DNA from 3 places in the Niveispirillum sp. GW835-FHT14G11 genome. Region 1 is predicted to be linked to each of the others. Evidence: predicted binding sites of a transcription regulator. Region 1 holds the regulator's gene; each other region holds the start of a gene.

Evidence for each region. The regulator PhoB, encoded in region 1, activates phosphate uptake and scavenging genes when phosphate is short. The targets are predictions, from matches to a motif close to TNTCATAAAACTGTCA.
Region 2: AC1Q7F_RS11305 (CYTH and CHAD domain-containing protein) is a predicted target of PhoB. The motif match lies at 1,669-1,684, and genes of this name have one in related genera.
Region 3: oppB (oligopeptide ABC transporter permease OppB) is a predicted target of PhoB. The motif match lies at 5,970-5,985, and genes of this name have one in related genera.

Annotation. Positions count from the first base shown of each region.
Region 1 is NZ_JBXAFZ010000001.1:584,973-594,594, forward strand. It holds gene AC1Q7F_RS02880 (substrate-binding domain-containing protein) at 1-328, shown strand, start outside; gene pstC (phosphate ABC transporter permease subunit PstC) at 461-1,924, shown strand; gene pstA (phosphate ABC transporter permease PstA) at 1,917-3,236, shown strand; gene pstB (phosphate ABC transporter ATP-binding protein PstB) at 3,239-4,042, shown strand; gene phoU (phosphate signaling complex protein PhoU) at 4,131-4,856, shown strand; gene phoB (phosphate regulon transcriptional regulator PhoB) at 4,896-5,603, shown strand; gene AC1Q7F_RS02910 (pyridoxal-phosphate dependent enzyme) at 5,823-7,202, opposite strand; gene AC1Q7F_RS02915 (elongation factor P hydroxylase) at 7,286-7,927, opposite strand; gene AC1Q7F_RS02920 (TetR/AcrR family transcriptional regulator) at 8,015-8,623, opposite strand; gene AC1Q7F_RS02925 (PaaI family thioesterase) at 8,596-9,090, opposite strand; gene AC1Q7F_RS02930 (aspartyl/asparaginyl beta-hydroxylase domain-containing protein) at 9,168-9,622, opposite strand, start outside.
Region 2 is NZ_JBXAFZ010000005.1:150,469-160,090, forward strand. It holds gene AC1Q7F_RS11305 (CYTH and CHAD domain-containing protein) at 13-1,593, opposite strand; gene AC1Q7F_RS11310 (phosphoglycerate kinase) at 1,818-3,014, shown strand; gene AC1Q7F_RS11315 (hypothetical protein) at 3,102-3,392, shown strand; gene AC1Q7F_RS11320 (aldehyde dehydrogenase (NADP(+))) at 3,542-5,116, opposite strand; tRNA gene AC1Q7F_RS11325 (tRNA-Thr) at 5,458-5,532, opposite strand; gene AC1Q7F_RS11330 (EamA family transporter) at 5,744-6,634, shown strand; gene AC1Q7F_RS11335 (DUF1697 domain-containing protein) at 6,648-7,190, shown strand; gene msrP (protein-methionine-sulfoxide reductase catalytic subunit MsrP) at 7,358-8,287, shown strand; gene msrQ (protein-methionine-sulfoxide reductase heme-binding subunit MsrQ) at 8,287-8,877, shown strand; gene AC1Q7F_RS11350 (MerR family transcriptional regulator) at 8,882-9,406, opposite strand; gene AC1Q7F_RS11355 (integration host factor subunit alpha) at 9,415-9,622, opposite strand, start outside.
Region 3 is NZ_JBXAFZ010000001.1:486,035-495,656, reverse strand. It holds gene AC1Q7F_RS02480 (ABC transporter ATP-binding protein) at 1-605, opposite strand, end outside; gene AC1Q7F_RS02475 (ABC transporter ATP-binding protein) at 623-1,633, opposite strand; gene AC1Q7F_RS02470 (ABC transporter permease subunit) at 1,646-2,560, opposite strand; gene AC1Q7F_RS02465 (DUF2442 domain-containing protein) at 2,586-2,846, opposite strand; gene AC1Q7F_RS02460 (DUF4160 domain-containing protein) at 2,851-3,087, opposite strand; gene AC1Q7F_RS02455 (M2 family metallopeptidase) at 3,106-4,932, opposite strand; gene oppB (oligopeptide ABC transporter permease OppB) at 4,969-5,892, opposite strand; gene AC1Q7F_RS02445 (SRPBCC family protein) at 6,162-7,160, shown strand; gene acnA (aconitate hydratase AcnA) at 7,370-9,622, shown strand, end outside.

The DNA of each region.
Region 1 (9,622 bases):
CGCCTTCGGCATCTTCGGCTACAGCTACCTGGAAGAGAACCAGGACAAGCTGCACGGCCTGACGGTCAACGGCATCGAGCCGAAGTACGAGACCATCGCCAATGGTCAGTACCCGATCTCCCGCCCGCTGTTCGTCTACTTCAAGAACCAGCATTTCGGCGTGATCCCCGGCCTGAAGGAATTCCTGGCCGAGTACGCGTCGGAGCGTGCGATGGGCGACGAAGGCTATCTGGCCGACAAGGGCCTGGTGCCGCTGCCGGCCGACAAGCGCAAGATGTCCGAAGCCGCCGCGCAGAAGCTGACCCCGATGGCCAAGCCGGCGTCGTGATGTGCAGCCGGGTCGGCGCGGACTCTCGTGCCGACCCGGTGTATAAGCAGATGGCGGAACCGGCGGTGTCAGACCTGATGCCGCCGGTTTGCCGTGCAACCGGATCCCCCTGACAGCGGCGGATTAAAACCTATGTCAGTCACTTTGACCGTTGCCGTCCTGTTGTTCCTGTCGCTGGCTGGATTCTGGCTGGGACGCAACAGGGCCGTGGCAATTGCCGGCGGGCGCATCGCCAATCTGCACTCCGTCCCCAGTTATTATGGTTCCTACATGGCGCTCTGGGCCGGTCTTCCGGCCCTGGTGCTGATCCTGGCCTGGGTGGCGTTGCGTGGCGCCGTCATGGACTGGATCGTGCTGTCGTCGATGTCGCCGGAACAGCTGGAGGCCTGGGCGCGCGTCATGCTGGCGCCGGCCGAGCTGGAGACGCTGCTGACCTCCATCGCCGATGGCGCCTCTGCCCTGACCCAGACGCACCGCCAGTTGCTGCTGATCAATGTCGGCAATCTGGCCATCGGGCAGGCGCAATATGTGAATCCGGCCGTCATCGACGCCATCCAGCCGGCGGCGTCGCATATGACGCAGCTGCGCGGCCTGTCGGACTGGACCCTGTTCGGTGCCGTCGTGGCGCTGGCCGGCGGCGCCCTGGCCTACACCTGGTCGAAGATCAGCCCCGCTTTCCGGGCGCGCAACAATGTGGAACGCATCGTCACCACGCTGCTGGTGATCTGCTCCACCATCGCGGTGCTGACCACGGTTGGCATCGTGCTGTCGCTGCTGTTCGAAAGCATCCGGTTCTTCACCAAGGTGCCGATCACGGAGTTCCTGTTCGGCCTGCAATGGTCGCCGCAGACGGCGATGCGTGCCGACCAGGCGGGCTCGTCCGGGGCCTTCGGTGCCATTCCACTGTTCACCGGCACGCTGCTGATCGCCACCATCGCCATGCTGGTGGCGGCCCCGGTCGGCCTGATGTCAGCCATCTACCTGTCCGAATACGCCCCCCGGCGGGTGCGCGGCCTGGTGAAGCCGGTACTGGAGATCCTGGCCGGCGTGCCCACCGTGGTCTATGGTTTCTTCGCCATCCTGACCGTGGCGCCGTTCATCCGCGACCTGGGCGCCTTCTTCGGCATCCCCATCTCCTCGCAGAGCGCGCTGGCCGCCGGCATCGTGATGGGCGTGATGATCGTGCCCTTCGTCTCCTCCCTGGCCGACGACGTGATTAATGCCGTGCCGCAGTCGCTGCGCGACGGGTCCTACGGCCTGGGGGCGACCAAGTCGGAGACGATCAAACAGGTGGTGCTGCCCGCGGCCCTGCCCGGTGTCGTCGGTGCCTTGCTACTGGCCGTCAGCCGCGCCATCGGCGAGACGATGATCGTGGTGATGGCCGCCGGTCTGCAGGCCAGCCTGACGTTGAACCCGCTGGCCAGCGTCACCACCGTCACCGTGCAGATCAAGTCCATTCTGGTCGGCGACCAGGAGTTCGACAGTGCCAAGACGCTGTCGGTCTTCGCCCTGGGTCTGGTCCTGTTCCTGGTGACCCTGGCGCTGAACGTCGTCGCCCTCCGTATCGTCCAGAAATACCGGGAAAAATATGACTGAGATCGCAGAGCCGATGCAGGCAGCCCTCCCCGTGTCCTTCCACACTGGCGACATTGCAACCAGGCGACTGAAGGCGCGCTATGCCGCCGAACGACGCTTCCGCTTGTATGGCATCCTGGCGATCGTCTTCGCCTGCGCCATGCTGGTCATCCTCTTGTCCACCCTGCTGAAGGAAGGCACTTCGGCCTTCTTCCAGACGGAAGTGAAGCTGGCCGTTAGCATCGATGCCAGCGTCATCGATCCGCAGGGCACCGGCAACCCGGCCGAATGGGATCGCGGTGCCTTCCAGACCCTGGTGAGCGAAGCCCTGTACAAGGAGTTCCCCGAGGTCACCGGCCGTATCGAGAAGCGCGACGTGCGCGGGCTGATCAGCCCGGTGGCTGGCGTGCGCCTTGGCAAGATGCTGGATAAGGACCCGGCCCTGGTCGGCCAGACGGTGGAGATCTGGCTGCCGGCCTCGGACGGCATCAACCAGATCATGAAGGGCGGCATCGACCGTGATCTGCCGGAGGTGCAGCGGCCGATCAACGACAAGCAACTGGTCTGGTTCGATACGCTGGAACAGCGCGGCGACGTGCGGACGGCCTTCAACACCACCTTCTTCACGGCCAGCGACAGCAACTATCCCGAACTGGCGGGTCTGCTGGGGGCGGCCGTCGGTACCTTGCTGACCATGGCGGTGACCCTGTTCACGGCCCTGCCCATCGGTGTCGCGGCGGCGGTCTATCTGGAAGAGTTCGCGCCGAAGAACCGCTTCACCGAGATCATCGAGGTCAATATCAACAATCTGGCGGCCGTGCCCTCCATCGTGTTCGGTCTCCTGGGTCTGGCGGTGTTCCTGAACTTCTTCGGCATGCCGCGCTCGGCCCCGCTGGTCGGCGGCCTGGTGCTGGGCCTGCTGGTGCTGCCCACCATCATCATCGCCAGCCGCGCGTCGCTGAAGGGCGTTCCGCCCTCAATCCGGGAGGCGGCGCTGGGCATGGGCGCGTCGAAGCTTCAGGCCGTGTTGCACCATGTGCTGCCGCTGGCCATGCCGGGCATCATGACCGGCACCATCATCGGCATGGCCCATGCCGTGGGTGAGACGGCACCGCTGCTGATGATCGGCATGAACGCCTTCATCACCTCGGCCCCGGACAGCCTGCTGGACAGCTCGTCCGTCATGCCCGTGCAGATCTTCATGTGGTCGGACAAGCCAGAGCGCGGCTTCGTCGAACTGACCTCGGCCGCCATCCTCGTGCTGCTGGCCTTCCTGATCATGATGAACGGCGCCGCCATCTGGCTGCGCAAGAAATTCGAACGTCGGTGGTAAGAATGGACAGCATGACCTTGAACAAGCCCGTGCAAGCCGCCTCCACCCAGACGGTGAAGGTGTCAGCCCGCGACGTGAAGGTGTATTACGGCGCCAAGCGCGCCCTGCACGGCGTCAATGTCGATATCTACCGCAACGAGGTGCTGGCCATGATCGGCCCCTCGGGCTGTGGCAAATCGACCTTCCTGCGGACCCTGAACCGCATGAACGACACGATCGACATCTGCCGCGTCGAAGGCCAGATCCTGCTGGATGGTCAGGACATCTATGATCCGAAGCTGGACGTGGTGCAGCTGCGCGCCCGGGTCGGGATGGTGTTCCAGAAGCCGAACCCGTTCCCGAAATCGATCTATGAGAATGTCACCTACGGACCCAAGTTGCACGGCCTGGCCACCCGCAAGGACGAGTTCGACGCAATCGTCGAGACCTCGCTGAAGCGCGCCGGCCTGTGGAACGAGGTGAAGGACCGCCTGCAGGAGCCGGGTACCGGCCTGTCGGGTGGTCAGCAGCAGCGCCTGTGCATCGCCCGCGCCGTGGCCGTCAGCCCGGAAGTGATCCTGATGGACGAGCCCTGCTCGGCCCTGGACCCCATCGCCACCGCGCATATCGAAGAGCTGATCGACGAGTTGCGCGAAAGCTTCACCATCGCCATCGTCACCCACAACATGCAGCAGGCCGCCCGCGTCTCCCAGCGCACGGCCTTCTTCCACCTGGGCGACCTGGTGGAAGTGGGCGACACGGAAGAGATTTTCACCAACCCGCGTGACGAGCGCACCCAGGGCTATATCACCGGTCGGTATGGCTGATGCCTATCACCGCAGGTCAGGGCTCGCTCCGCTCGACCTGACCTGCGGGTGATCGCCGACCCGCCCCACAATCCGAGGACCCACGTCCATGTCGCCGACCGAACATACCGTCAAGTCCTTCGAGGCGGAATTGCAGCGCCTGTCCAACCAGATCGCCCAGATGGGCGGCGTGGTGGAGGCGCAGGTGGAAGCGGCCGTGCAGGCCGTGGGCCGCCGCGATGTTGAGGGCGCCACCAAAGTCATGCAGGGCGACGCCCGGCTGGACGAGTTCGAGCGCCAGATCGAACATGATGCCATCCGCATGCTGGCGCTGCGTGCACCGGTGGGCGTCGATCTGCGCGAGGTGCTGGCCGCCCTGAAGATCTCCGCCGATCTGGAACGCACGGGCGATTATGCCGCCAATATCGCCAAGCGCTCCATCGCGCTGGCCCAGCTGCCGGTCATGCGCCCCGCCGGGACCATCCCGCGCATGGGCCGCCTGGTGCAGGAGATGCTGAAGGATGTGCTGGATGCCTATATCGACCGCGATGTCGACAAGGCCGTGGCCGCCTGGCACCGGGACGAGGAGCTGGACGATCTCTATACCAGCCTGTTCCGCGAGGTTCTGACCTATATGATGGAAGACCCGCGCAACATCACGCCCTGCACGCACCTGCTGTTCATCGCCAAGAACCTGGAACGCGCCGGCGACCATGCCACCAACATTGCCGAGACGGTGCATTTCCTGGTCAAGGGCCAGCCGCTGACCGGTGCCCGTCCCAAGGGCGATAATTCCAGCTTCACCATCATCGAACCGGCCGAGGGCGAGGGCTGATCGCCCCCGCCCGCAACCGCCTAGCCCCCAGGGATACCGATGAACGCCGCCTTGAAGCCGCTGATCCTGGTTGTCGAAGACGAAGCCGATCTCGTCACTCTTTTGACCTACAATCTGGAGCGTGAAGGGTTCCGGGTCATCACCGCCGGTGACGGGGAAGAAGCGCTGCTACAGGCCGACGAGCGCAGCCCGCACCTGATCCTGCTGGACTGGATGCTGCCGCTGATGAGCGGGCTGGAGGTCTGCCGCCAGCTGCGCCGCAATCCCAAGACCCGCGAGACCCCGGTCATCATGCTGACGGCGCGGGGCGAGGAGGCGGACAAGGTGCGTGGCCTGAACAGCGGTGCCGACGATTACCTGTCCAAGCCGTTCAGCCCCACCGAACTGGTGGCCCGCATCCGCGCCGTACTGCGCCGCGCCTCGCCGGGTCTGGCGGAGGAACTGCTGCGCTTTTCCGACATCTCCATGGATCTGGCCGCCCACCGCGTGCGCCGAGGCGGCCGCGACATCCATCTGGGACCCAAGGAATTCGCCCTGCTGCGCCATTTCATGCAGCATCCCGGCCGGGTGTTCTCGCGCGAGCAGCTGCTGGACATCGTCTGGGGCCACGATGTCTATGTCGAGCTGCGGACGGTCGACGTGCATATCCGCCGCCTGCGCAAGGCGCTGAACGAGACGGAAGAGCAGGACGTGATCCGCACCGTCCGGTCGGCGGGATACGCGCTGGATACCAAGACGACGATGTGAGTGTTGGGGAGCGTTGAAACAATAACGGGCGCTGCCGTTGGCCGCGCCCGTTATTGTTTCGCAGATAAGCCCTGTTTCGTCATCCCGGCGAAAGCCGGGACCCAGGGGCCAGGCACCCGACCTGTCGGCAGCTTCGATCGACGCAGCGTCGAGGTTTGTCTTGTGGCCCCTGCGTCCCGGCTTTCGCTGGGATGACGGGGAGAGCATTACGAGCGGATATCACCCCAACTGCCGGCGCAGATGGTTCAGCACGTCGGTGCGGGTCAGCAGGCCCAGGAACAGAGTGCCGTCCATGATGATGGCCACCATGTTGCGGTCGAACAGGGCGCGCAGATCGGCCATGGTCGCCGTGACGGGCAGGGTTTCCAGCCGGTTGACCATGGCCGTATAGACCTTGTCGCGGAACCGGGCCGGGTCCTTTTCGACATGCAGCAGCAGGTCGCTTTCATCCAGGATGCCGATCACCCGCTCCCCCTCCATCACGGGCAACTGCGATACGTCGCTGATCCGCATGCGCTTGTACGCCGTCAGCAGCGTGTCCTCCGGCCCGACGGTGACCACCTGGCCCTTGTCGAAGCGGCGGGTCATCAGGTCGCGCAGGTCGTTGTGCCGGTCGCGCGGGGTGAAGCCGTGATCTTCCATCCAGGCGTCATTGAACATCTTCGACAGGTATTTGTTGCCCGTATCGCAGACGAAGGTGACGACGCGCTTCTTCGTGGTCTGGGCGCGGCAATATTTCAAGGCGGCGGCGAACAGGGTGCCCGACGACGACCCGGCCAGGATGCCCTCCCGCCGCAGCAGGTCGCGCGCGGCGTTCAGGCTTTCGGTATCGGTGACGTAATAGGCGGCCTTGGCGTACTGGAGATCGCAGATGGGCGGCACGAAATCCTCACCCACCCCTTCCACCACCCAGGAACCGGGCTCGTCATGCGTGCCCTTGTTCACCAGATCGGCGATGATGGAGCCGGCGGGATCGCCGATCACCATTTCCGTCTTGGGGCTGGCCTTGGCGAAGAAGGCACCCAGGCCGGTGAAGGTGCCGCCGGACCCGATGCCGGAGACCACCGCATCGATATCGCCATCCATCTGTGCGAACATTTCCGGCCCCGTCCATTCCTCATGCGCGCGGGGATTGGCCGGGTTGGCGAACTGGTTGACATAGAAGCTGCCGGGGATCTCATTCGACAGGCGCTCGGCAATGTCCTGGTAATAGGCGGGGTGCCCCTTTCCCACGTCCGACCGGGTGATATGGATCTGCGCACCCAGGGCACGGAGATTGTTGATCTTCTCCGTCGCCATCTTGTCGGGGATGACCAGGATCAGGCGATAGCCCTTGGCGGCGCAGACCAGGGCCAAGCCCAGGCCGGTATTGCCGGCCGTCGCCTCGATCACGGTGCCGCCGGGGGCCAGCGTGCCATCGGCCTCCGCCGCCTCGATCATCTTCAGCGCGATGCGGTCCTTGATGGAGCCGCCGGGATTCTGGTTCTCCAGCTTCAGATACAGCTCGCACGGGCCGGTATCGAAACGGGTGATGCGGACGATCGGGGTGTTGCCGATCATGGACAGGATGGCAGGCGCCGAAGCGGGCGTCGCGGACATGGGTATCCCCCCTGGGGCAATTGATTTTGCCACCAGGGAACCGCATCCTGGATTTCCCCGCAAGGGCTTGTGGAATTACGACATCAAGCTGCGGCGCGGGCGCCCGCAACGCACGATTCCGGCGCAAACGGCCGCCCATCCGCAGCGATCAAACCCGCCTGGAAAAGCTGTTCGACATTGTCGGCCAGATTCTGCGCGCAGGCCGGGCGATCCCAGCCTTCCAGCCAGTTCTGTTCCAGGAAGGCGAGGATGGCCGGCTGGCCCAACTCCACCTCCCACAGGATGCCCAGAAGCGAGGCCAGCGCCTCTTCCCGGATCTGGGCCTGCTGGTCCACGGCGATGGCGCTGTTGGCCTCGTTGACGCGGCCCGATTCCGGGCCGGCACCCAGGCCGAAATCGATCAGCCCGCGCCGTTCCGGCGGGGCGACCAGCCAATGCGCCACCTCATGGATCAGCACATAGGCTTCCGACCGGGTGCGGATGGCCCGACCATCATAGGAGAAGGCATCCTGCGGCGCCTCGTCGATCACGCCGATGCCGAAGGCGCGGGCCAGATCGACGGCCGCTGCGCGGTGTTCTTCCGTGTCCACGCCAAGTGCCACCAGATCGCGCGTGGCGGCGATACGGGCCAGCACCTTGGCCGTCAGGCTGCCGGGCGCCAAGTTCGCGGCCACGCTGTTCAGCGCCTGGGGCAGGGTTTCATCGGGGATGGTCGTCAGCTGCATGGGCGGGGAGGATAGCCGGTACCGGCCCGGCGTGAAGTGCCAAACCGTCGCGTCGGCTTATCCCCTGGCGCAGAGGTGGCGGGCGCATCATTGCGCCAGCAAAGCAAGGATATAGTCCTTGGCCGCATCGGCATTGCGGGCCCGCAGCGCGCCCCGCCGCCAGAGGTCGCACAGCCCGTGCACCTCCCCCCAAGCCCGCATCACCCGGTCGCGCAGCGCGATGCTGAAGCCGGGCGGGTCGTCGGGCTGGCGGAAGGCGCGTGCGGCCAGCCGCGTCACCTTGGCGACCGAGGGTGCCAGGGTCGGTTGGGTCAGGTAATCCTGGCCGGGGATGCCATACATCAGGGCATAGAGTGACGGGCGCTCCAGCGCGAAATCGACATAGGCACGGTAAAGCGGACCCGCACCGGGCCGGCCGTCGGCATCGAAGCCCTCCTGAATGCCGATCGCCAGCCGATCGAATCCCTGCGCCGCCAGGGCCAGGGTCAGTTCGTGCTTGTCGGCGAAATGACGATATAGCGCCCGGTGGTTCACGCCCGTGGCCGCCGCCACGGCGCGCAAGGACAGGGCGTCGGGGCCGTCCGCCTCCACCATCACCAATGCCGCCGCCAGGGATGCGGCCCGCAGGTCGCCATGGTGGAAGCTGTCCCGTCGTGGCGGGGTGGTGGTCAGGGCCGCTTGGGACTGACGTACCATTCCACCACCATCGTCGACACCGGATTGCCGGCCGCGTCGGTGATCTCCACCTCCACGGGGAAGCGCACCTTGCCCTCGGCCTCCAACTCCGCCCGCAGTTCCGCGCCAGGACGGCCGGTGCGGGCGGTGGCCCGCAGATCACCCTTGGCCAGGGTCAGGAACTGGATCGTGGCCTGGGCCGCCACGGGGCGCACATTCATCAGCACGGGCGCCATGGCCCCCGCCATCGCCCCACCGCTGGCGGTTTCGGCCAGCGTGAAGATGACGCCGGCATGGGGTGTGCCCAGATGGTTCCCCACCTCCGCCCGGTCGGTCACCCTGGCCTCGGCGATGCCATCGCCAATACTGACCAGATCGATGCCGCAATGGCGCACGAAGGGAAGGGAACCCACCATCTGCTGGCGGATCATGTCATAGACCATCTTGGGCCTCACCTTGAACAGCAGGGGAAGAACGGTTTTCAGCATGTCTTGAAGTCTCCGATGGAGACATTAAGCGAAAAGCGAACGATCGGTCAAGAAGGTTCCGTGAGCCGGCGGGTCGTTCAGGAGGCCCGGGCAAAGCGCCAATGGGTCAGATGAGCACAGGCCTCGCCGGCTAGGTCCGCACGCCGATCCGGATCGGCATAAAGTTCTGCCGGGAAATGGGCACGGACGGTGTCGGTGGGTATGTAATCCAGCGCGATCACCAACCGGTCCTGATCGGTGGCATTTTCCACCTGGTGCGGGAAGGCAAAGTCGCCGGTCCACAATGTGCCGGGCGGGAAGGCCACCTTCTCATGCCCGATCCAGGTGAAGGCGTCGGGTGCGGCCTGAACGGTCAGCAACAGCCGGCAGAACGGCAGATGCAGGGCCTGATTGTCGAAATGCCATTTCAGCATGCCGTGGGGCGGCTGGCGCAGGATATAGGCACCATGCGCGGTTCCGCCCAAACCGGCCATGATCCCATCCAGCACCGGCAAATGGGCCAGGGTAGGGGTCGGGGTGCCGGCCGGTATGG
Region 2 (9,622 bases), on a different contig from region 1:
CGGCAGCGGGGCTCAGCGCTCCCCATCCCCGTCTTCCTTGCCATCTTGCCAGAAGGGCTTGGCATCGGCGAAGCGATGCCAGTCGGCCACCGTATCCTCTTCCAGGTCGTGCAGGCCACGGGCGTGCCAGCCGGCGACCAGACCGGCCCCCAGCCGCCAGTCGGCGGGCAGCGCTGCACCGTCGGCCTTCTCCAGCTCCGCCACCAGCTTGTCCACGGTGGCCACGTCCTGCAGATGACCCAGCCGGTCCTGGAAGGCCGACATATCCTCCAGGAACCGGCGCAACGCCTTGCCCTCATACAGCGACCGGAAGAAATCGGCGGCATAGCGCAGCTTCTTCAGGGAGATGCGCAGTTCATGCCGGGGCGCCGGCGCCAGCCGGGCGAAGCCGCGTCCGCGTTTGCGGGCCTGGCGGTGGCGCTTGTCCAGCAGGGCGCCCGCCATCTCGATCACCGGCGACAGCAGCAGGGTCGATTGCTCGCTGACCGGCTGGTTGCGCCATTCCCGTCCATCAACCCAGGCGGCCAGGTCCAGCAGCAGGGCGGTGTGGGCCGGGTCGGCCAGGGTGGCGCGCACCAGCGCATAACCGCGGTCCCGCGCCGCCCGCGCCGCCATTTCCAGCGACGCCAAACCATCATGGCCCGGCAGCGCGGCGGTGACGGGGGGCAGCAGCTCACCCAGGAACACGTCCCATTCCCGCGCCGGGCCCAGGGCATCGGCCAGCGCCTTCACCCGCGGGCCCAGACTGTCCATCTGGTCGGCCGGGATGAAGGGGCGGAAGATCTGCAGGGCCGAGCGCAGGCGGCGCAGCGCCACACGCATCTGATGCACCCCTTCCGGATCCTGGCCCAGGCGCGTCACCGGCTCGTTGGCCATCAGATGGGCCAGGCAATGGCGCACGATGGATGAGAGCGCCTCCTCCACCGTGCCATCGGGGGCCAGCACCAGCTTGGATGCCTTGGCGCTGACCGGGGTGGCGCCGGACGACAGGGCATAGCCGCGGGCCGACTTGGTCGCCATCTCCAGACGCACCGGCACCTCGGCATGGATGACGCGGGCCAGATCGTAAAGGGCGGCCGTGTCCGTGCCCTCGATCAGTTCCAGTTCCGCCTCATGCACGGGCAGGGACAGGCCGCCGGGGGCCACGATCTCCCCCTGGTCCAGTGCCACCTCCACCACCAGGCCGGGGCGCGGGCAGAGATGGCGGACCTGGCGGCGGATGCGGGTTTCGAACACGGGCACCAGATCGTCATTACCGATCTCCCCCAGCCCTTCCAGCACCGTGGGATCGGGCAGCAGCGACAGGTCGGGGCGGGGTTGGGCCACCTCCACTTCCCATTCCCCGCGCACCAGGGCACCGGCGCCGGGCTTGGGCGCCGATTTCAGGGTCTGGATCAGCTTGCGGCCGACGCGGCGCACACGCAGGGAAAGGCCGGCGGCCACCAAGCGGCGGTCCTCTGTATCGAAATAGATGCTGTCCAGCGACTTGACCTTGGGCTTGGCGATGGTGTCCGAAAGACAGGCAAGCCCGCGCAGCCGATCCATGTCGGCCGGCGCCACCGCCAGTTTCAGTTCAATCTCCAGGCTGGACATAAGCACACCACAAACACGCCAAAGCACGGCCGGCGGGCTGATTCGCCCCGGATTCCGGCCGTTTCAATCCAACGATGACAATTTCGTGAAGGGCTGTCTATCGCGCGCGGCGATTTTTTTGCAACCGACCCGCCAAGGGGTGGCGGTTGAAAGCGCCCCCGCAATGGTGTTTGCTGCCGCCCGGCCATCGCCTGCCCAAACATATTTTGACGGGGACCTTCTCCATGCGCTTCCAGACCCTCGACACCATCGACGTTTCGGCCAAGACCGTGCTTGTCCGCGCCGATTTGAACGTGCCCGTCGCCGATGGGCAGGTCAGCGACACCACCCGCATCGACCGGCTGGTGCCGACCTTGAAGGAAATCGCTTCCAAGGGCGCCAAGGTCGTCATCATGTCGCATTTCGGCCGCCCCAAGAACGGTCCGGACGAGAAGAACAGCCTGCGCCAGGTGGTGCCGGCTCTGGAAAAGGCCCTGGGCGCACCCGTCGCCTTCGCCACCGATTGCGTGGGCGAGGCGGCAGCATCGGCCATTGCCGCCTTGCCGGCCGGTGGCACGCTGCTGCTGGAAAACACCCGCTTCCATGCCGGTGAGGAAAAGAACGATCCGGCGCTGGCCAAGGGGCTGGCGGCACTGGGCGACATCTATGTCAATGACGCCTTCTCGTCCGCCCACCGCGCCCATGCGTCGACCGAAGGCATCGCCCATCTGCTGCCCAGCGCCGCCGGCCGGCTGATGCAGGCGGAGCTGGAGGCATTGGGCAAGGCGCTGGCAGCACCGGAGCGGCCGGTGGCGGCCGTGGTCGGCGGGGCCAAGATCTCCACCAAGCTGGACCTGCTGCTGAACATGGTGAGCAAGGTCGATATCCTGATCCTGGGCGGCGGCATGGCCAACACCTTCCTGTTCGCCAAGGGCGTGTCGGTGGGCTCCTCGCTGTGCGAGCGCGACATGGCCGACCAGGCCCGCGCCATCATGGAGAAGGCGGCGGCCGGCGGATGCGAAATCGTGCTGCCGGTCGATGGCCTGATGTCCAGAGAGTTCAAGGCCAATGCCGACCATCGCGTCACCGCCGTCACCGATATCCGGGATGGCGAGATGATGCTGGATGCCGGTCCCGCCACCGTGGAACTGGTGGGCAGGAAGCTGGAAGGCGCCAAGACCCTGGTCTGGAACGGCCCGTTCGGCGCGTTCGAGCTGGTGCCGTTTGACAGCGCCACCAACGCCGTGGCCGCCATCGCCGCCAACCTGACGGCGCAAGGCAAGCTGCTGTCGGTGGCCGGTGGTGGCGACACGGTGGCGGCGCTGGAACATGCCGGCGTGGCCGACCGCTTCTCCTATGTCTCCACGGCCGGCGGGGCGTTCCTGGAATGGCTGGAAGGCAAGGAACTGCCCGGCGTGGCGGCACTGGAAAAGCAGGGGTAACCATCCCCATGCGGCAGTCCGCCGCTTGGCCGCCGGTGGAAGGAGTGACAAGCTGAGATCACCCATTTCCTGCCGGAGGGCCTCGCCATGCCGCCCCTGATCCGCTTCATGCTGCGTCACGCCGCCCTGGGCTTCGGCCTGGGCGTGGCCGTGGCCGCCATCATCGTCGCCACTGACGCGCTGCATCTGCGCAGCCTGGCCATGGCCACCCAGATGGGCTGGCTGGGGCTGGGCGTCTTCTGCTTCCTGACAGGACTGACCATCGGTTCCCTGCAGATCGGCTTCGCCGTGATGCTGCAGGGAACCGATGATGCGGCAGGGTCCGGCGGCGGACACGGGGCCCGCCTGGTGCCGATCCCCGTGCGAGAGCGGTTTTGATTGCGCCTGGAAACCGCTCCGGCGGCGACCGCCGCCGCGCGCCTCGTGGCGCGTAAGCCAAGCCGCGGATGCGGCGCCGGCGCTTGAAGAAAACGAAAACCTAGAGCGTGTTTCCGGTCATCGGAAACACGCTCTGACAATCGCCGTCGTTAAGCCTTCTGCACCACGCCGTCGATACGGCGGTTCAGGCCCAGCGGGTTGGCACGCTTCAGGGCCACCGGCAACAGGGCATCGGGAATGTCCTGATAGCAGACGGGACGCAGGAAACGGTCGATGGCCAGCGTACCGACCGAGGTGGCGCGGCTGTCGCTGGTGGCCGGGAACGGGCCGCCATGCACCATGGCGTGGCAGACCTCCACACCCGTGGGCCAGCCATTGGCCAGGATGCGGCCGGCACGGCGCTCCAGCGTCGGCAGCAAACCGGCCGCCGCCTCATGGTCGCCCTCGTCCAGATGCAGCGTCGCCGTCAGCTGGCCTTCCAGATGCTCCAGCACATCCTTCAGCACACCGACATCGGCGCAGCGGATGATGACCGACGACGACCCGAACACTTCCGCCCCCAGCGCATGGTCGGACAGGAAGTCGGCCGCCGTCACACTGAACAGGGCACCCGCACCCTTGTTGCCGCCGGCTTCGGCCACGCGGGCCACGGTAGTGACCTTGTCATGCCCGGCCAGCGCCGCCACGCCCGTGCGATAGGCCTGGCAGATGCCGGGCGTCAGCATGGTGATGGGGGCGACATTGGCGAGTGCGGCAGCGGCCGCGGCCGTGAACCGCTCCAGGTCCGGACCATCCACAGCCAGGATCAGGCCGGGATTGGTGCAGAACTGGCCCGCACCCATGGTCAGGGAGCCGACAAACGCCGTCCCCAGCGCCTCGGCCCTGGCCGACAGGGCAGCGGGCAGCAGGATGACGGGGTTGATGCTGCTCATCTCCGCATAGACGGGGATGGGTTCGGGGCGCGACTGGGCGATGCGGATCAGGGCCTGACCGCCGCCGCGCGAACCGGTGAAACCCACGGCCTTGATGCGCGGGTCGGCCACCAGGGCCTGACCGAACTCGCGCTGCGTGCCCGACAGCAGGGAGAACACGCCCTCATGCAGGCCCAGCTCCGCCACGGCCGCAGCAATGGCCTCGCCCACCAGTTCCGACGTGCCGGGATGGGCGGAATGCACCTTCACCACCACGGGGCAGCCCGCGGCCAGCGCCGACGCCGTGTCGCCACCCGCGACGGAGAAGGCCAGCGGAAAGTTCGATGCGCCGAACACCGCCACCGGGCCCACGGCAATGTTGCGCAGGCGCAGGTCGGCACGTGGCAGCGGCTTGCGCTCCGGCAGGGCGCCATCGATGCGGGCCCCCAGCCAGTCGCCATTGCGCAGCACGGACGCGAACAGGCGCAGCTGGCCGACGGTACGGCCGCGCTCGCCTTCCAGCCGGGCGCGGGGCAGGCCGGTTTCGGCGCCCGCACGCTCCAGCAGTTCGTCGCCGATAGCCACGATATTGTCGGCGATCTTTTCTAGGAAACGGGCACGATCCTCCGGTGCCGTCTCGCGGAACCCGTCGAAGGCGGCCCAGGCCAGGGCGCAGGCCTGATCGACATGGGCCGGATTGGCCTGGGCGAAGGCGGGTTCGATCTGCGCATCGGCGGCCGGATCGACAGCCTTGAACCCGGATTCAGTGGCGATGCGGCTACGGCCGATCAGCAGTTTCCCATGCAGAGACATCGTACACTCCCGCTTGACATGTTTCCTCCTGGCCGCCGGTTCGCCCGGGGCCGGTCGGCGGTATTGTTACCGCTAACGAACCCGCCATGACAAGCCGTTCCCTGGGCAAGGGAACCTGGAGGATGTGTGCGATAATTAGTAATACTAATATGTCGCCAACAGCAATCGACAGACGGGCAATGCAGCCGCGCCACGCGGGCGGTTGCAAAGGTGCGGCGTTATTTTAAGGAGGGGCAAAACCAAGCTGGTCGAAACCGGGGGGTCGCCAAATGCTTCAGCAAAGGATGCAGAGTTGTCACCGGCTTCATCAAGCAGCCACCCAAGAAGAAAAGGGTGGAGGATGGTGCCCCGAGTCGGATTTGAACCAACGGCCTACCGCTTACGAAGCGGTTGCTCTACCGCTGAGCTATCGGGGCGCCGCGGTGAAGTGGGCGGGGTTATAGCCAAGGGCTCCCGGCTTGGCAACAGTGATTTTCACCCCATCAGCCGATTATCATCGTCAGGCCCCCGCATGGCACCAATGCGGTCATACTGCTCCGTCAGGCGCCGGGCGGGCGCATCCGCGCCCTTGGCTAGCGCGCCATGTGGCGCGGGCCGGCGGTCGCCGGCCTCCAGCAGCAATTTTCAATGGCTGCTGGTATTGTTCCGGTGACGAACCGGTTGGAACGGGCGATGGACGATTGGGTGGTGCCGCTGGTGTTGCTGGCGGCGTTGATGCATGCGGGCTGGAACAGCCTGCTGAAGGGCGGGGGCGACCGGCTGGTGGGGATCACCATGCTGAATGTCTGGTGTGCCGTGGCGGGGCTGTTCCTGCTGCCCTTCACAGGGCCGCTGCCTCTGGCGGCCTGGCCCTATCTGGCGGCCTCGCTGGCCTTCCATACCGCCTATCAGGTCTTCCTGGTGCGCACCTATCGGCTGGGCGACCTGTCCCAGGTCTATCCCATCGCACGCGGGTCAGCACCGCCGCTGGTGGCGCTGACCGGGCTGGTGCTGGGCACCGACCCCTTGCGGCCGGGGGAAGGGTTGGCCGTGCTGCTGATCGCCGCGGGCATCGCAGCATTGGCCCTGCGCGGCGGGGCGGGATTGCGGACCGATCCCCGGCCCGTGCTGATGGCCCTGGCCACCGCGTCCTTCATCGCCGGATATACGACCCTGGACGGGCTGGGTGCGCGGGTCGGCGGCGATAGCGTTTCCTACACCGCCTGGCTGTTCATCCTGAACGCCCCGCCCATGGTGGCACTGGCCTGGGCTCGCCGTGGCGGGAAGGGCCTTTGGCAAGCCATGCTGGCCGGATGGCGGCGCGATCTGGTGGGCGGGGCCATGGCGCTGACCGGCTATGGCATCGCCATCTGGGCCATGACCCATGCGCCCATCGCCCTGGTCGCCGCCCTGCGGGAGACCAGTGTGATCTTCGCCCTGCTGATCGCGAAATTGTGGCTGCGGGAACCCGTGGGTCGCTGGCGCACGGGTTCGGCCTTGCTTGTGCTGGCGGGCATCGCCACGCTGCGGCTGGCCTAAGGGGGAGATGTCGATGCCAACCCATGTCTGCCTGCTGCGCGGCATCAATGTCGGCGGCAACAAGATCGTGAAGATGGCGCTGTGGAAGCAGCTTTATGAGGAGATGGGCTTCACCCGCGTCCGCACCCTGCTGCAATCCGGGAACATCGTCTTCGATGCCCAGAGCGGCGAGGGCCTGGCGGAGCGGCTGCCGGCGGCGTTCGCGGCACGATTCGGCTTTTCCGCCGACCATGTGCTGCGCGATGCGGGGGCGCTGGAGGCGGCCATCGCCGGCAATCCCTTCCCGGATGCGGCGGAGACCGCGCCCAACCATCTGCTGGTATTCTTCCTGTCGGGCGTGCCCGATGCGGGGGCGCTGGCCCGGCTGAAAGCGCTGATCGGGGACGGGCCGGCGCGGCTGCACGCGGCCGGCGACGTACTCTATCTGGATTTCGCCGGGGCTATCCTGCAGAAAGCCATCGATCCGGTGAAGGTGCTGAAGGCGGCCGGCGTCACCGGCACGTCGCGCAACTGGACCACCTTGGGCAAACTGGCGGCACTGGCATGCCCGACCTGAGCCATCACCTTACTCACTTGGCGCAAAGCCAGGGTCGAACCGACACCGATCCGGAATTTTGCGGTGAAACGCCAAATCGACACCCCCTGTGACGTGGGATACTGTTCCGGCATGGTTAATCGGCTTATCTTTCCGTGCAGGTCCTGTACCGACAAGGAAGCGTCCCCATGCTGCTGCGCCATGCCCCGGATTTGAACGAACGCGATGTGACGCCGCACGGCCTGTATCTGGATCGCCGCCGCCTGCTGGCCGGGTTCGGCGGGCTGATGCTGGCGGGCGCCGGCGCGGCGCGGGCCGCGGTGAAAAGCCCGTTTTCCACGGACGAGGCGCCGACCAGCCTGAAGGACATCACCAGCTACAATAATTTCTACGAATTCGGCACCGACAAATCCGACCCGGCCCGCAATGCCGGCCGCCTGACCGTGAAGCCATGGAAGGTGAAGATCGACGGCATGGTGGGCAAGCCGGGGGATTACGACCTGGACGATATCCTGAAGCCGGTGACGCTGGAGGAACGCATCTACCGCATGCGCTGTGTGGAGGGCTGGTCCATGGTCATCCCCTGGACGGGCTTTCCCCTGGCCACCCTGCTGAACCGGGTGGAGCCGCAGGCGGGTGCGAAGTTCGTGGCCTTCGAAACGCTGGTACGCCCGTCGGAAATGTCAGGCCAGGGCGGGTTCTTCAAGATCCTGGACTGGCCCTATGTGGAGGGGCTGCGCCTGGATGAGGCGATGAACCCCCTGACCCTGCTGGCCACGGGCCTTTATGGCCAGAACCTGCCCAACCAGAACGGCGCGCCGCTGCGGCTGGTGGTGCCGTGGAAATACGGGTTCAAGGGCATCAAGTCGATCGTGCGCATCACGCTCACCGACAAGCAGCCGGCCACCAGCTGGAACATCCAGGCGCCGCAGGAATATGGCTTCTATTCCAATGTGAACCCTGAGGTCGATCATCCGCGCTGGAGCCAGGCGACGGAACGGCGCATCGGCGATGGCGGCGGCCTGTTCGCCAAGCGCCGCCCCACCCTGCCCTTCAACGGCTATGGGGAACAGGTGGCCGGGCTCTATGCCGGCATGGACCTGCGGAAGTTCTATTGATGGCGCTGGCCAACCTGCGCATCCAGCCGCGTTTTCCCACCTGGCCCGTCTATCTGGCGGGGCTGTTGCCGGCGCTCTGGTACCTGTATCAGGCGATCTATGGCGATCTGGGCGCCGATCCGCTGAAGGTGCTGGAACATGCGATGGGGGAATGGGCCCTGCGGTTCCTGATCCTGGGCCTGGCCATCACCCCGCTGCGGCGGGAATTCGGCATCGGCCTGCTGAAATACCGCCGGGCCATCGGGCTGACGGCGTTCCTCTATGTCGTGCTGCATCTGGCTGTGTACGTCTGGCTGGACCAGGGGCTGGACTGGCGCGCCATCTGGGCCGACATCATCAAGCGGCCCTATATCACCATCGGCATGGCGGGCTTCCTGCTGCTGCTGCCGCTGGCCGCCACCAGCTTCAACGCCGCCATCCGCTGGCTGGGCGGGCGGACCTGGAACCGGCTGCACAGGCTGGTCTATGCGGCGGTGCTGGCCGGTGCGGTGCATTATGTGATGCTGGTGAAAAGCTGGCCGCCGGAGCCGCTGGTCTATCTGGGGATCGTGGCGGCGCTGCTGGGCTGGCGGGTGTGGCGGCGGGCGTAGAATTTCAATCCAGCAGCCGTCGCAGCGCCGTCAGTTCCAGCAGCACCTCCGACAGCACCTCCCGCACCTCCGGTGACAAGGGCTGCTTGCGACGCTTGGGCGCAGGTGGTTCAGGGGGGGGCTCATCCACCTCTTCCCCTTCCGCGGCCAGCAGAGCCAGTTCCTCGGCGGATGTCTCCTCGGCGCCCTCATCCTCGTCGAACAGGCTGGGCATGCGGGTGCCGGGCATGGGCAGGCCGGCCAGACCCCGCGACTCGCGCAGCAGCTTCTGCACGCCCTTGATCGTGTAGCCGTCCTGATAAAGCAGGGCCTGGATGCGGCGCAGCAGTTCGACATCGTCGGGGCGGTAGTAACGCCGGCCACCGCCGCGCTTCAGCGGCTTGATCTGGGGGAATTTGGTTTCCCAGAAGCGCAGCACATGCTGGGGGACCTCCAGATCGACGGAAACCTCGCTGATGGTGCGGAAGGCGGAGGCGGATTTGGACGCCCCTGCCTTCGCTCGCGCCCCGTCGCTGGTTTCCTCGATCATCGACAAGGTCAGCCTTTCGCGGCTTCAGCGGCGTCGAACCGCTCATTGATGCGGCTTTTCAGCACGTGGGAGGCGCGGAAGACCAGCACCTTGCGCGGCAGAATCGGCACTTCCTCCCCCGTCTTGGGATTGCGGCCAACGCGCTCTCCCTTCGAGCGGACGGCGAAGCTGCCGAAGGAGGAGATTTTGACCATGTCGCCATTGGCCAGCGCATCG
Region 3 (9,622 bases), 99 kb from region 1:
TCCATCAGCAGATTGACGATCTGCGCCTGGATCGACACGTCCAGGGCCGATACCGGCTCGTCGCAGACCACCATCTTCGGCTTCAGGATCATGGCGCGCGCAATGCCGATGCGCTGGCACTGCCCGCCGGAAAATTCGTGCGGATAGCGGTTGATCATCTGCGGCAGCAGGCCGACCTTGGCCATCATCTCCTTGACCAGGGCCTTGCGTTCGTCCTTGGACAGTTTGGGGCGATAGACGGTCAGCGGCTCGGCGATAATGTCGCCGATGGTCATGCGCGGGTTCAAGCTGGCCAGCGGGTCCTGGAAGACGATCTGCATCTCCTCCCGCTTCTGGCGCACCATTTCCGCGCCCACGCCGGTCAGGTCGGTGCCCATGAACAGCACTTGGCCGTCGGTGGGCTTGATCAGTTGCAGGACGGCGCGGCCCAGCGTGGATTTGCCACAGCCGCTTTCGCCCACGATGCCCAGCGTCTCGCCCTCGGCAAGCGTGAAGGACACACCGTCCACGGCCTTCAAGGGCGTGTAGCGGCCGATCAGCAGGCCACCGGTGCGGATGGGGAAATGGACCTTCAGGTCCGACACACGGAGCAGTTCCTTGGTCATCGGTTCTCTCCGGCGGGTCAGACGACGGCCAGCGACGGGGCCGCCGGGTCGGTCACGGGATTCTGGAGGCTGACCAGATGGCAGGCCTTGGCATGGCCAGGCGCAACCGCGCGCAGCAAGGGCAGTTCGGCCACGCAACGCTCATGCACGAAGTCGCAGCGTTCCTGGAACGGACAGCCCTTGGGCAGGCGCTGCAGGTTCGGCGGCTGGCCGGGAATGGCGTAGAGCGTGTCCGACCGCACCTCCGTCAGGCGCGGCATGGAGGCGAGCAGGCCGGCAGCGTAAGGGTGGGCGGGGGAATAGAAGATGTCCCGCACCGTGCCGGTTTCCATGAACCGCCCGCCATACATGACCTGCACCTTGTCGCACAGGCCGGCGACGGTACCCAGATCATGGGTGATCAGCACGATGGCGGCCCGGGTCACATTCTTCAGGTCGGCCATCAGGTCCAGGATTTGCGCTTGCACCGTCACATCCAGCGCCGTCGTCGGCTCATCGGCGATCAGCAGTTCCGGCTCGCACAGCAGCGCCATGGCGATCATGATGCGCTGGCGCATGCCGCCCGACAGCTCGTGCGGATACTGAGCCAGACGGCGGGCGGCCTCGGGGATACGCACCAGATTCAGCATCTCCAGGGCGCGCTTGACGGCCTGGCTCTCGCTCATGCCCTTGTGCTGGACCAGCACCTCGGTCATCTGTCTGCCGATGCGCAGATGCGGGGTCAGGCCGGTCATGCTGTCCTGAAAGATCATGGCGATCTTGTCGCCGCGGATCTTGTTCAGGTCCTTGACCGGCATGCCCACCAGCTCGGTGCCGCGATACTTCGCCGATCCCATGGTGCGGCCGTTGCGGGCCAGTAGGCCCATCACCGACATGAACAGCTGGCTCTTGCCCGACCCGCTCTCGCCCACGATGCCGACGCATTCGCCGGCGTTCACGTCGAAGGACACGCCATTGACGGCCGAAACCTCGCCATCGGGCGTGGCGAAGCGGACCTGGAGGTCGCGGACTTCCAAAATTGCGGTCATATCCAGCGTTCCTCAGCGATCCTTGGGGTCCAGCGCATCGCGCAGGCCGTCACCGATGAAATTGAAGCAGAACAGCGTCACCGCCAGGAACAATGCCGGGAAGACCAGCATATGCGGGGCATTCTCCATCTGCGCCGCCCCTTCGGAGATCAGCACGCCCCAGCTGGTCATCGGTTCCTGCACGCCCAACCCTAAGAAGGACAGGAAGCTTTCCACCAGGATGACGACGGGCACCAGCAGGGTCACGAACACGATGACCGGGCCGATGACATTGGGGATGATGTGGCGGCGGATGATGTTGGGCGTGGAGACGCCGGCGGCGCGGGCCGCCTCGATATATTCCTTGCGCTTCACCGACAGGGTCTGGCCGCGCACGATGCGCGCCATGGTCAGCCATTCGACACAGCCGATGGCCGCGAACACCAGGATGATGTGCCGGCCGAACACCACCACCAGGATGATGACGAAGAACATCAGCGGCATGGAATAGAGCACATCGACGATGCGCATCATGATGCTGTCGATACGCCCGCCGAAGAACCCGGCCACCGCGCCATAGGCCACGCCGATCACCAGCGCCACCAGCGTGGTCACCACGCCCACCGCCAGCGACACCTTGGCACCGTACAGCGTGCGGATGAACAGGTCGCGGCCATTGGCATCGGTGCCGAACCAGTGGCTGCCCTCCAACTGCGGTCCCACGCCGATATAGTCCCAATAGACCTCGTCATAGGCATGCGGGCTCAGGAAATCGGCAAACACCGCCATGAAGGTGATGATCCCCAGCACCACCATGCTGGCCACCGCCATCTTGTTGGCAAACAGACGCCGACGCGCATCCTGCCACAGGGAACGGCCTTGGATCTCTTCGCCCGCCTTTTCGATCAGCGCGGCCCGGTTGGCCCCGCCGGTGATGTCTTGAACCATCGTCGTTCGCTCTTTCCCTACGGCACTATTCTGCGGCCTGGACCTGCGACCGCTGCCAAAGCTGCGTACAGGGGATTTCCATCAGGTCCGACCAATGCAGGTCGTACCCGTACTCACCAACTGTCACCTGGTCGAACCGGGCCGGGTTCTCCCGGATTGGCGCGAAGATGTCATAGCGGTCGATGATGTCGGCAATATCGACGACCGATATCTGTCCAACGTCCCATTCCAGCCGCACCTTGAAGCCCGGCAGAGTGGTAACGGATTTGATCCGGGGTGTACGCATCCCATCACCTCCTTGTCGGGTTCAGGGCCTGGAACATGGCCAGGATAACATCCTGGTTGGCCCGCGCCCATTGCATCAACGCGTCCGGCACCCCCGTCAGTGTCCCGCCCAACGGCTGAAAGCTGACGGCATGCACGATCACGTCATGGTCGGGACCGATGATGTGAAAATGGGGCGGGGGATGGTCGCCCGGTCCATAGACCGACAATTTCCATTTCCCTTCCCGCCGCAATGTCGGCATCAACGTCCCTCCCGTCGTTTACTCCCAGCCGCAGCTCTTGCCCGCGTTCTGCTTGTCCAGCCATTCCTTCAGCGGCGCGAAATAGGCCAGCATGGCCGATGCGTCCATCTGTTCGGTGCCGGTGAAAGCCTTCAGCGCCTCGGGCCAGGGCTTGGAAGCGCCCATTTCCAGCATGGCGTTGAAGCGCTTGCCCACCTCGGCGTTGCCGGCGATGGAGCAGCGATGCAGCGGACCGGTGAAGCCGGCCTGATCACAGGCGGCCTTGTGGAACTGGAACTGCAGCACATGCGCCAGGAAATAGCGCACATAGGGCACGCTGGTCGGCACATGGTTCTTGGCACCGGGGTCGAAATCGGCCTCTGTGCGCTCGATCGGGGCAGCCACGCCCTGATACTTGGTGCGCAGTTCCCACCAGGCCTTGTTGTAGTCTTCCGGCTTGATATTGCCGTTGAAGACGTTCCAGCGCCACTTGTCGATCAACAGGCCGAAGGGCAGGAAGGCCACCTTGTCCAGCGCCATGTTCAGCAGCTGCGGCACGTCGCCATCGGCACTCGGCTCCTTGTCCAGCAGGCCCAGCTTGACCAGGTAACCCGGCGTCACCGACAGGGCGATGAAATCGCCAATGGCCTCGTGGAAGCCATCATTGGCACCATTGCGGAACAGGGTCGTCTGGTTCTTGTAGGCGCGCTGGTAGAAATTATGGCCCAGCTCATGATGCAGGGTCTGGAAATCGTCGCCATTGACCTTCGTGCACATCTTGATGCGGATATCGTCCTTGTCATCGATATCCCAGGCCGACGCATGGCACACCACCTCGCGGTCGCGCGGGCGGGTGATCTGCGAGCGTTCCCAGAAGGTCTGGGGCAGCGCCTCAAAGCCCAGGCCGGTGAAGAAACCTTCCGCCGACTTGGTCATCTTGATCGGATCGTAGCCGGCCTTGGTCAGCAGGGCCGTGACGTCGACATTCTGGGCCGCTTGCTTGGGCGCCATCAGGTCATAGACATTGCCCCAGGCCTGCGCCCACATATTGCCCAGCAGATGCGCCGGGATCGGCTTGTCCTGCGGCACCACATCGGTGCCATAGGTCTCGCCCAGCTTGGTGCGGGCATAGCAGTGCAGGCCGGTATAAAGCGGCTTCACCTGTTCCCACAGCCGGTCGGCCTCCGCCTCGAACGCCTCGGGCGCCATTTCATAGCCGCTGCGCCACAGGGTGCCCGTGTCGGGCATGCCCAGTTCCTTGGCGCCGATATTGGCCACTTCCACCTGACGCTGGTATAGCGGCTTCATTGGCTGGGCCACCTTGTGCCAGCCGGTCCACAGGCGCTTCAGTTCCTTCTCGTCGCGCGAGGTGCGGAAGATGTCGTCGATCTCGTCCAGCGTCTTGCAATCGCTGCCATCGTCGCGGCAGACCTTGCCGGTGGCGTAAAGCTCACCCAGCTTGGCGTCCAGCTCCGCCAGTTCCTTGTTCAGGGCCGGGTCGGACGGGGACGGCAGGGCCGTTTCCCCGCGCAGCAGGTTCAGCTTGCGCGCCACATCCTGCGGCAGGTCCAGGCCCACGAAGCGCTTGCTCTCCGCCGTCAGCCTTGCGACCAGTGCCGAATAGGCGGCGTTGCTATCGGCGGCGATGGCCAGCGTGTCGGGCGTGATATAGGTATTCTGCACCCAGGCGATGCGGGAACCCTTCTCCCGCGCCACGCCCAGTTCGGCCTCCGCCTTGGCGATGAAGGCTGTCGCCTCCTCCACCGTGGGCTTGGCGGCCTGCTTGTCGGCCGGCTGCCCACAGGCCGACAGCAACATCATGGCGCCAAGGGCGACGCCGGCACGCAAGTTGAGGGTGATGCGCATGGTTCCCTGTCCTTACCTGTTGTTCTTCAGTTTGGATCAGTCGTAGCGGACGCGCGGGTCCATCAGGCCATAGACCAGATCGACGGCGAGATTCATCAGCACGATCAGGCTGCCATAGGTGATGACGGTGCCCATCACCAGCGTGTAGTCGCGATTGATCGCACCCTGAACGAAATAGCGCCCGATACCCGGCAGGCCGAAAATCTGCTCGATCACCACCGATCCCGTCACCAGCCCGGCGATGGCCGGCCCCAGATAGGAGATGACGGGCAGCAGCGCCGCGCGCAGCGTGTGGCGGGTGATGATCAGATGTTCGGGCAGACCCTTGGCATGGGCGGTGCGCACGAAGTTCGACCGCAGCACCTCCACCATGCCGCCACGCGTCAGGCGGCTGATGATGGCGATCTGCGGCAGCGACAGGGCCACTACCGGCAGGATCAGGTTGCGGAACGACCCGTCGCCCAGGCCCGCCACCGGCAGCAGCCCCAGATAGATGCCGAACACCAGGGTCAGCAGCGGCGCCATCACGAAGTTCGGGATGGTGATGCCGACCATCGCCACACCCATGATGGAATAGTCGGTCCTGGTGTTCTGGCGCATGGCGGCCAGGATGCCCAGCGTGCAGCCGATCAGCACCGCCAGCGTGATCGCCGACAGGCCAAGCTTGAGGGACACCGGAAAGCCAGTGCCGATCAGTTCGGAGACGGAAAAGTCCTTATAGGTGAAGGAGGGGCCGAAATCGCCCTGCACCGCATTGCCCAGATAGATCAGGAACTGCTGCCAGACCGGCTTGTCCAGGTTATAGGCCGCCTTCAGGTTGGCCTCGATCTCCGGCGGCAGCACGCGTTCGCTGTCGAACGGGCCGCCGGGGGCCGAATGCATCAGGAAGAACGACAGGGCCACGATCACCAGCAATGTCGGGATCGCTTCCAGCAGGCGCCGGACGGTGTAAGACAGCATCGATAAGGGTCCCTCTATCGCGCCTTCGCCCCTGCATGGTAGCAGCCATGCAACGAACGCATCCCGCGCTGACGGCATGACATCTCTGTGAAAAATGAGCCCCTGTCAACCGTGCCCGGGCAAAAGAGATATTATTTCAAATTTGCTGTACCGCGCGGGCCATTCACCAATTCGGATGGGCCGGGTTGGGAAACTTTTGGGCATCTTAACGCGGCTGCTGTAGCGTCAGCTTCTTGGGGATACGCTGAAATGTTGTGAGTGGGGGTCGCATGAGTGCCGACAGGGGCGAAGGCAATGGCACAACTCGGATTGCCGTCATTCGGGCAAGCGTCATTACCTGCCTGTACGCCTTGGTGCTCTACCTTGCCATTTATGTGGAAAGCGGGCTTCTTTACTTCATCGTCGGCCTTCTGGTGACGCCTTTCTGTATCTGCTCTCTCTACCTCTCGATCGCCGACCCTCAAGGCCTATGGCCGCCGCGCCGCGCCTTCGCACATTGCTTCTGGCTGATGGCGGTAGTCCTGCTGGGCACGATCCTACTGTTCCACGAGGGGACGGTATGCGTGGTGATGGCGGCGCCGATATTCATGTCCATGGGATTTGCGGCCATCCCGTTTATCCGCTCATTTTCTCCGTGGCCAGGAGCACGACGATTGCCGTTGCTGATGCTGGTCCTGCCGTTGGTTGGCATGCCAGTAGAACGGCAGGCAGTATATCCGGTACGGGAGGAGCATGTGCGTACCGTCGTGGATATCCATGCACCGCCGGCGCTGGTCTGGGACCACACCGTGGAGATACGCGATATCGCCACGTCAGAGCGTATCGCCAGCTTTAGCCATAGTTTTGTCGGCCTACCCGGCCCTGTGGATGCGCGGATGGACGGCGTTGGCGTTGGTGCGGTCCGGCATCTACGGTGGCAGGAGGGCGTGTACTTCCAGGAAATCGTGACGGAGTGGCAGCCGGGGCAATTGCTGGCCTGGGAGTTCCGCTTCCAGCCAGACTCGATCCCCAAACATATTGAATCCCATGTGCGCGTGGACGCTGACTATCTGCGTATCCAGAACGGGCGCTATGAACTTCTGCCCTTGCCCGATGGCGGCACACGGGTCACGCTGATCACCAGCTATGAAATGGCTACCCCGTTCAACGATTACAGCGCGTGGTGGGGACAGATATTCCTGAACGATTTTCACGAAGCGGTCCTGCATATCATCAAGGGCCGCGCAGAAAAGGCGGCTTTGGCCGCGGTAACGACCGCACCCAATTAAGATCGTTTCGCAACAAGCCCTGAATACAGCCCGATCTGTACAAAAATCGGGGGCTGATCCCCTCAACCTGCCCTTTCCCCGCACCGCAAAAAGCGTTACACCACGCACCGAAACGCCATCCAGGCAGATCAACGGTCCCGGACGCTGGAGCCGGGGCGAGATACGGTCTGCCGTTTACCCCGCGACCCCGTTGGAGGAGTCACCCCCCGATGTCCACGTTCACCGGCCACGACAGCCTGAAGACCCGCCGCACGCTTACCGTCGGCGGCAAGTCCGTTGATTATTTCAGCATTCCCGAAGCGGAGAAGGCCGGCCTGGGCGACGTGTCGCGCCTGCCCTTCTCGATGAAGGTGCTGCTGGAAAACCTGCTGCGCTTCGAAGATGGGCGCACGGTGAGCGTTGACGATGTCAAGGCCGTGGCCCAGTGGCTGGTCGATAAGCGGTCCGACCGCGAGATCGCCTATCGCCCGGCCCGCGTGCTGATGCAGGATTTCACGGGCGTGCCCGCCGTCTGCGATCTGGCCGCGATGCGTGAGGCCATGGTAGCCCTGGGTGGTGATCCGACCAAGATCAACCCGCTGACCCCCGTCGATCTGGTTATCGACCATTCGGTGATGGTGGACAGCTTCGGCACGCCCCAGGCGTTCGACGAGAATGTCGAGCTGGAATTCCAGCGCAATGGCGAGCGGTACGAGTTCCTGCGCTGGGGCCAGAAGGCGTTCAACAATTTCCGCGTGGTCCCGCCGGGCACCGGCATCTGCCATCAGGTGAACCTGGAATATCTGGCCCAGACCGTCTGGACCGATACCGATCAGAGCGGCGCCACCGTCGCCTATCCGGACACGCTGGTCGGCACCGATAGCCACACCACCATGGTCAACGGCATGGCCGTGCTGGGCTGGGGCGTGGGCGGTATCGAGGCGGAAGCAGCGATGCTGGGCCAACCGATCTCCATGCTGATCCCGGAAGTTGTCGGCTTCAAGCTGACCGGCAAGCTGCGGGAGGGGGCGACCGCCACTGATCTGGTGCTGACCGTCACCCAGATGCTGCGCAAGAAGAAGGTGGTGGGCAAGTTCGTCGAGTTCTACGGCCCCGGCCTGGACGCGCTGACCCTGGCCGATCGCGCGACGATCGCCAACATGGCCCCGGAATATGGCGCCACCTGCGGCATTTTCCCGATCGACGCCGAGACCATCCGCTTCCTGCACTTCACGGGCCGCGACGCCGACCGCGTGGCGCTGGTGGAAGCATACGCCAAGGCCCAGGGCATGTGGCGCGATGCGTCCTCGCCCGACCCGGTCTTCACCGACACGCTGGAGCTGGAGCTGGGTTCGGTGGAGCCGTCGCTGGCTGGCCCGAAGCGTCCGCAGGACCGGGTTTTGCTGTCCAGCGTCACCAAGGAATTCGGTGAATTCCTGGCCACCGACGTTGCCGGCCGCCCCGTCAGCCAGCCGACCGATGTCGCCGGTGCCGATTACAAGCTGGATCACGGCCATGTCGTGATCGCCGCCATCACCAGCTGCACCAACACCTCCAACCCGTCGGTGCTGTTCGCTGCCGGTCTGGTGGCCAAGAAGGCGGTGGAGCTGGGCCTGAAGACCAAGCCGTGGGTGAAGCCGTCGCTGGCCCCTGGGTCCCAGGTCGTCACCGACTATCTGAACGCCGCCGGCCTGTCGACCTACCTGGATCAGTTGGGCTTCAATCTGGTCGGCTATGGCTGCACCACCTGCATCGGCAATTCCGGCCCGCTGCCGGACCCCATCGCCGCCGCCGTGGATGCGGGCAAGCTGACCGTCGCCTCCGTCCTGTCCGGCAACCGTAATTTCGAGGGCCGCGTCTCCCCGCAGGTCCGCGCCAACTATCTGGCCTCCCCGCCGCTGGTGGTGGCCTATGCCCTGGCCGGCACCCTGCACCTGGATATCTCCAAGGACCCGATCGGCACCGGCAAGGATGGCCAGCCCGTCTATCTGAAGGACATCTGGCCCACGAACAAGGAGATCGAGGACACGATTTCCCAGTTCCTGACGCGCGAAATGTTCGTCAGCCGCTATGCCAACGTGTTCCTGGGGCCGGAGCAGTGGCAGAAGATCAAGACCGTCGAGGGCATGACCTATCAGTGGGACGAGAAGTCGACCTACGCCAAGCGTCCGCCGCTGTTCGACGGCATCACCATGACGCCGGGCGACGTGTCGGACGTGAAGGGTGCCCGCGCGCTCGCCATCCTGGGCGACAGCATCACCACCGACCATATCTCGCCTGCCGGCAACATCAAGAAGGCCAGCCCGGCCGGTGAGTACCTGCTGTCGCACGACGTCATCGTCGCCGACTTCAACAGCTATGGCGCCCGCCGTGGCAACCATGAAGTCATGATGCGCGGCACCTTCGCCAATATCCGCATCAAGAACGAGATGCTGGACGGCGTCGAAGGCGGCCTGACCAAGTATGTCCCCACGGGCGAGGTC